Regions from separate parts of the Alcaligenes sp. SDU_A2 genome, predicted to be linked through region 1. Evidence: predicted binding sites of a transcription regulator. Region 1 holds the regulator's gene; each other region holds the start of a gene.

Evidence for each region. Region 1 encodes LexA, which represses DNA repair genes until DNA is damaged. Its sites were predicted from a motif close to ACTGTATNNNNATACAGT; they were not measured.
Region 2: the regulator LexA is predicted to act here: its motif matches at 787-804, upstream of recA (recombinase RecA).
Region 3: the regulator LexA is predicted to act here: its motif matches at 1,145-1,162, upstream of dinB (DNA polymerase IV).

The regions. Positions count from the first base shown of each region.
Region 1 covers NZ_CP151273.1:2,191,974-2,194,247, forward strand. The annotation lists gene AADW57_RS10205 (amino acid aminotransferase) at 1-98, shown strand, start outside; gene AADW57_RS10210 (GNAT family N-acetyltransferase) at 167-727, shown strand; gene lexA (transcriptional repressor LexA) at 809-1,462, shown strand; gene lon (endopeptidase La) at 1,694-2,274, opposite strand, start outside.
Region 2 covers NZ_CP151273.1:1,686,497-1,688,770, forward strand. The annotation lists gene AADW57_RS07890 (response regulator transcription factor) at 1-680, opposite strand, end outside; gene recA (recombinase RecA) at 887-1,960, shown strand; gene recX (recombination regulator RecX) at 1,957-2,274, shown strand, end outside.
Region 3 covers NZ_CP151273.1:172,407-174,680, reverse strand. The annotation lists gene AADW57_RS00800 (ABC transporter substrate-binding protein) at 1-957, opposite strand, end outside; gene dinB (DNA polymerase IV) at 1,181-2,274, shown strand, end outside.

The DNA.
Region 1 (2,274 bases):
GTGTTTACGCGGTCAGCAGCGGCCGTATCTGCGTGGCTGCCCTGAACAGCCAGAACATCGACCATGTGGTTGATGCCATTGCTGCCGTCCTGAAGTAAAACGCCTCGGCGTCCTCCAACGCCCTTCTACGGAAGGGCGTTTTTCGTTTCTGCTATCCGCATCTGTCATGTCCTCTCCTATCAGCCTGAACACTGCCCGCCTGTTACTGCGCCCCTGGCAGACAAGCGATCTGCCGGCATTCGCCCGCCTGAATGCGGACCCGCAAGCACTGCAGTACTACCCTGCCACCCTGGACCGTGCGCAAAGCGATGCGCTGGCCCAGCGCAGTCAACATCTGATTGAGCAGCAAGGCTGGGGGCAGTGGGCCGTACAAGAGCAAGCCAGCGGCCAATTCGTCGGCATGGTAGGACTGAACATTCCTGTGGCCAAACTGCATTTCCAACCCTGCGTGGAGGTGGTCTGGCGACTGCTGCCCGAATTCTGGGGCAAAGGATATGCCACTGAGGCGGCCCGTGCCAGTGTGGATTTCGGTTTTCATACACTGAAGCTGGCGCAGATCGTGGCCTACACCACTGAATTGAACCTACCCTCGCAAGCGGTCATGGAGCGTTTGGGCATGCAGCGCCAGCCGGGAACCTTCGATCACCCCGCTTTGCCCGCCGGCCATCCATTGGCACCCCACGTTCTGTATACACAAAATCGAAGCGCATGGCCCGCAGACCGTTAATGTCATCCCTACACGCAGTCTTGCAAAATCAACGTAAGTAACGCACAATCATCACTGTATATATATTCAGCAAAGCACACCATGACCGTCAAGCTCACTGCGCGCCAGCAACAAGTGCTGGATATCATCCGCTCCGAAATCGAGCGCACCGGTTTCCCCCCTACCCGGGCCGAAATCGCCCAGGTACTGGGTTTCAAATCGGCCAATGCCGCCGAAGACCACCTGAAGGCGCTGGCTCGCAAAGGGGCCATAGAACTGACCGCAGGAGCTTCGCGTGGCATACGCCTGCTAGGCACAGACCTGCGGGATAGCGCCGAAACCGGCTTGCTCACCAGCCTGACCGACGCCCTGCTTCTACCCATTATCGGACGCGTGGCTGCGGGCAACCCCATTCTGGCCACCGAACACATCGAACGCGAAATCGGGGTCAGCAATACGCTGTTCAACCAAACGCCGGATTACCTGCTGCGCGTTCGGGGTCTTAGCATGCGCGACGCTGGCATCCTGGATGGCGACCTGCTGGCCGTCAAAAAAACCGCCGAAGCACGCAATGGTCAAATCGTCGTGGCCCGTATCGGCGACGAAGTCACCGTTAAACGCCTGTCTCGCTCCAACAATCAAGTCGTGCTGCTGCCGGAAAATCCCGATTTCGAGCCCATTGTTGTCACCGACCCCGAATCCCTGGCCCTGGAAGGTGTGGCTGTCGGGCTGATCCGCGCCACACCCTTACACTAACAAACGCAACGGCCCGCTTGCGTTTGGGCGCACTAGGCCACTTTTGCAATCGCCGGATCTAAACCGTGCAACCAGCGGACAGATCTGCAAAGCCGATCCAACAAGCAATTTGCATCGGGCCTATCCTTAACAGCATAAACAGCACAGGTTTGACATCGCTCTAGCGGATGACCCAGCCCAAAAAAAACCCGAAGCAATCGCTTCGGGTTTTTTTTCGCCATCAACACAGCATCAGTGTTTAAAGGACTCCGGTGCCGAACCAGGGCCTCGACTTGCAGCCAGAGCCTCGGCCGCCAGGCGGGCAACCTCTTCATCGCTGAGCGGCTTGACGGCATCTTGCAAGGCCACTTCCAGAACCCGATCAATCCAACGCACAGGGATGATTTCCAGATGATTCTTCACATTATCGGGAATCTCGGCCAGGTCCTTGACGTTTTCTTCGGGAATCAGCACGGTCTTGATGCCACCGCGATGCGCTGCCAACAGCTTTTCCTTCAGACCGCCGATAGCCAGGACTTCGCCACGCAAGGTGATCTCACCTGTCATGGCCACATCCGAGCGCACCGGAATTCCAGTCAGGCTGGACACGATTGCCGTGGTAATGGCAATACCGGCCGATGGACCATCCTTGGGCGTCGCTCCTTCAGGAAAGTGTACATGCAGGTCGCGTTTCTCGAACACGGAATCTGCGATACCCCACTTCTGGGCCCGCGAACGCACCACGGTACGGGCAGCCTCGACCGACTCTTTCATGACATCGCCGATAGAACCTGTACGCAACACATTGCCCTTACCCGGCATGTCCGCCACTT
Region 2 (2,274 bases), 510 kb from region 1:
GCGTCTTCGCGCAGCTTTTCCGGTTCCAGGCAGTAACCCAGTCCGCGCACCGTCATGATACGCACACCGCTGGGCTCCAGTTTTTTGCGCAGACGATGAATGTAGACCTCGATCGCATTCGGGGTGACTTCTTCGCCCCACTCGCACAGCAGGTCCACAAATTGGTTCTTGCTAATCATCCGGCCGCTGCGCGAGAGGAAAATTTCCAGCAGACTGGTTTCGCGTGCAGACAGCTCCAAGGGCTGGCTATCTATATAGGCGACCCGGCCTTTCAGGTCGAAACTCAAGCGTTTGTGCTGCAGCAGGGCGCTGCTGGTGCCGGTGCTGCGACGGGTCAGGGCACGCACACGGGCTTCCAGTTCGGTCAGGGCAAAGGGCTTGGACATGTAGTCGTCGGCGCCCAGATCCAGTCCGCGCACGCGCTGCTCGACCGTATCACTGGCGGTCAGGATCAGTACCGGCAGGCTGTCCTGACGCTGGCGTATGGATTGCAGCACCGCCAGCCCAGGTTTTTTGGGCAGGTCCAGATCCAGGATGAGCAGATCGAAGCTTTGCAACTGCAGGGCGGAGTCGGCGCTTTCGCCGTCATGCACGACATCGACGGCGTACCCTTCGTAGCGCAGGGAACGGGAAAGTCCATCCGCGAGGATGCTGTCGTCTTCAGCTATGAGTATGCGCATGACCCTAGTTAAATCCGTGTTTTAAAAGCCGTTTCATATTGTGGCACAGGGCCTGCGCTGTGGTCAGTAGGGGATAACGATGGAGCCGATCACGCTTTTGTGGATGTCTGTTTATATATACAGTATAATTTGATGCAATAATTAGGCTTGGATTTAATTGCCGTGCCTGCGCCATCGTGGCGCAATTCCATAGTCAAGGATTCTTCATGGACGACAAAAACAGCAAAGCAGTGGCCTCGGAACGCTCCAAAGCATTGGCGGCCGCCCTGACGCAGATCGAAAAGCAGTTTGGTAAAGGCTCCATCATGCGTTATGGCGACGACAACGTGGAACACGACATCCAAGTCGTCTCCACCGGGTCCTTGGGCCTGGATGTCGCCCTGGGTGTCGGCGGCTTGCCACGAGGGCGCGTCATCGAAATCTATGGTCCGGAATCCTCGGGCAAGACCACGCTGACTTTGCAGGTCATTGCCGAAATGCAGAAAATCAAGGGTACGTGCGCCTTTATCGACGCCGAACACGCCCTGGATGTCCAGTACGCGCAAAAGCTGGGCGTTAATCTGGCCGATCTGCTTATTTCCCAGCCCGATACCGGCGAGCAGGCCCTGGAAATCACCGAAGCCCTGGTGCGCTCCGGTTCGGTAGACCTGATCGTTATCGACTCGGTCGCCGCCCTGACACCCAAGGCCGAAATCGAGGGCGATATGGGCGATGCCTTGCCCGGCCTGCAGGCCCGCCTGATGAGCCAGGCCCTGCGCAAGCTGACCGCCACCATCAAACGCGCCAACTGCATGGTCATCTTCATCAACCAGATCCGTATGAAGATCGGCGTCATGTTCGGCAATCCCGAAACCACCACGGGCGGCAATGCGCTTAAATTCTATTCGTCTGTGCGCCTGGATATACGCCGCATTGGTTCCATCAAGCGTGGCGACGAAATCGTGGGCAACGAGACACGCGTCAAGGTCGTCAAGAACAAAGTTGCGCCCCCCTTCAAACAGACCGAATTCGACATCATGTACGGCAGCGGCATTTCGCGCGAAGGCGAAATCATTGATCTGGGCGTGCAGGCCGGCGTGGTGGACAAAGCCGGTGCCTGGTATAGCTACGATGGCAACCGCATCGGCCAGGGCAAGGACAATGTGCGTGAATTCCTGAAAGAGCGTCCTGAACTGGCGCGGGAAATCGAAAACAAAGTACGCGAAAAATTAGGCGTGGCTCCTATGGCCGCTATGGAGCGCGCAGCCGCCGCTCCTGTTGCGCCTGAAGGCGACGCTTGATTTTGCCCGGTGGGTTCGACGACGAACCCTTTGAAACCGATCCGCAGGAAGTCCAGGAGCGTCGGCAACGCCGGCGCTCCAATGCGGCTGCCCTGTCGGCCGGGCAGCAGGGGCAGCCCGGCGGCGATGCGGAATTTGAATCGGATTTTGCTGCGGATGACAAGGTCGCGACTGGGGCATCGCCCAAGCGTGCGGGGCCATCGCTCAAGGCCAGGGCCCTGAATTATTTGTCCAGGCGCGAATACTCACGTCTGGAACTGGGGCGCAAGCTGGCTGCGCACGCCGACAGCCCGGAACAAGTCGCCTCCTTGCTC
Region 3 (2,274 bases), 1.6 Mb from region 1:
CGACCCGCGCATCACGGCTTTTTTGATGGCTTCGGTGTCGATGGCCAGGTACAGGGCTTCGCGCACGCGCTGATCGGCAAAGGGGTTTTTGCCCTTGATGCTGCTGTATTTCAGTTCGGGGCTTTTCTGGTCCAGGCCCAGGAAGATGGTGCGGTATTCGTTGCCTTCCACGATCTTGGCTTGCTGGCGCAGGCGCTGTAGATCCTGGGCGGGCGGGTCCAGCACCAGATCGACTTCGCCCGACAGCAGGGCCGCCGTGCGGGTGGCGTTTTGCTTGATGGGGGTGTAGATCACTTCGGTGACGTTGCCGATTTTCTTGTCCTTGTTCCACCACTGCTCGTTTTCCACGAACACGGTGCGCACGTCCACCTCACGAGACTTCAGCTTGTAGGGGCCGGTGCCGTTGGTATTGCGCGAGGAGTAGGTTTCTTCGTTTTTGTTGAAGTCCTGCGGCTGGGTGGCCTTGTTTTTTTCCGACCAGTCTTTGTTCATGATGAACACATTGGTCAGCTGGCGCAGCAGCACAGGGTTGGGGGCGCTGGTGATGATGTCCACCGTTTTCTCGTCCACCTTCACGGCTTTTTCTACGCCATTGACATAGGCTTTGAAGTTGGAGGTCGGGGCCAGGGCACGTTGGATGGAGAACACCACGTCGTCGGCGGTAAAGGGTTCGCCATTGTGGAATTTCACGCCGTCACGCAGGGTAAAGCGCCAGACGGTGGGTTCGCGTTGCTCCCAGGCGGTGGCCAGCGAAGGCACGATCTTGAAGTCTTTGTCGTAATCCACCAGAGGTTCATAGACGTATGAACTGGCGGTAATGATGAGGTTTTCGTTCTGTGCGTGCGGGTCCATGGTCATGAAGTCGCCTTGACTGGACCATTTCAGCGTTTTGGCATGGCCGGCCAATGGCACGGCGACCAGGGCCGCCAGGGTGGCGGCCAACAACGTTTTTTTCATGAAAACCTCCTGTTGGGATGTTTGGTATCGCTGATGGGTGGCTGCATAGTACATGAGCGCTGTAAGCGGCCTCAATAAGTACTTTCAGCCTCTCGTCAGTGATTGGCATTTGAGTGATGTATATCATCCCCGGGTTTGATGTGCGCCGCATGCAAGTGCCCAAGCAAGACGGCGGCAGCGCTACAATAGTGTTTATATATACAGTAACGGGGCGACAACAGCCGTGCAGCACGGGACAGAGCGACGCATTGCGCATGTGGATATGGACGCGTTCTACGCGTCCGTGGAACTGCTGCGCTATCCGCACTTGCGCGGCCTGCCGGTGGTGATCGGTGGGCGCAGCACGCAGGCACCACGCCAATTGCCGGATGGCAGCTGGCAACTGGCGCGGCTGGCCGACTATGTGGGGCGCGGGGTGGCGACCACATCCACCTACGAGGCGCGTCAATTGGGGGTGTTTTCGGCGATGGGCCTGATGAAAGCCGCCCAGCTGGCGCCCCAGGCCATTTTGCTGCCCGCCGATTTCCAGGCCTATCGGCATTATTCGCGCTTGTTCAAGCAGGCCGTGGCCACGGTGTCCGAGCATATCGAAGACCGTGGCATCGATGAGATCTATGTTGATCTTAGCCACTGTACCCAAGACAGCCTGATGCTGGCCGAGCAGATACGCAGCGCCGTCAGGCAGGCCACTGGCTTGAGCTGTTCGGTCGGCATTACCCCTAACAAATTGTTATCCAAGATCGCCTCGGAGCTGAACAAGCCCAATGGTGCCTGCGTGCTGACCATGGACGATGTGCCAGCGCGCATCTGGCCTTTATCGGTGGGCAAGATCAACGGTATAGGCCCCAAGTCCTTCCAGAAGCTGGCGGGTCTGGGCATCCATTTGATTGGCGAACTGGCGGCGGCTCCGGCCGAATTGCTGCAGGAGCATTTCGGGCTGCGCTATGCCCAATGGTTGATGGCGGTTTCCCGTGGACAGGACGACAGGCCCCTGTCTACCGAGCGCACGCCCAAATCCACCAGCCGCGAAACGACGTTTGAGCGCGACCTGCATGTGCGTCAGGATCGTGCCCGTCTGTCGGCGGTATTGCAGTCCTTGTGCGAACAGTTGGAGCAGGATCTGCGCAAGTGTGGCATGTGCGCGCAGACCATAGGCATCAAGCTCAAGTTCGAGGATTTCCAGATCGTGACCCGCGATGTGTCCTTGCCGGTGCCGGTGTTGCAGGCCGACGCGATTTTGGCCGCCGCGCGTCAGAACCTGAAGCGCGCGGTGCTGGATCGGCGTTTGCGTTTATTGGGGGTCAAGGCCAGCGCCCT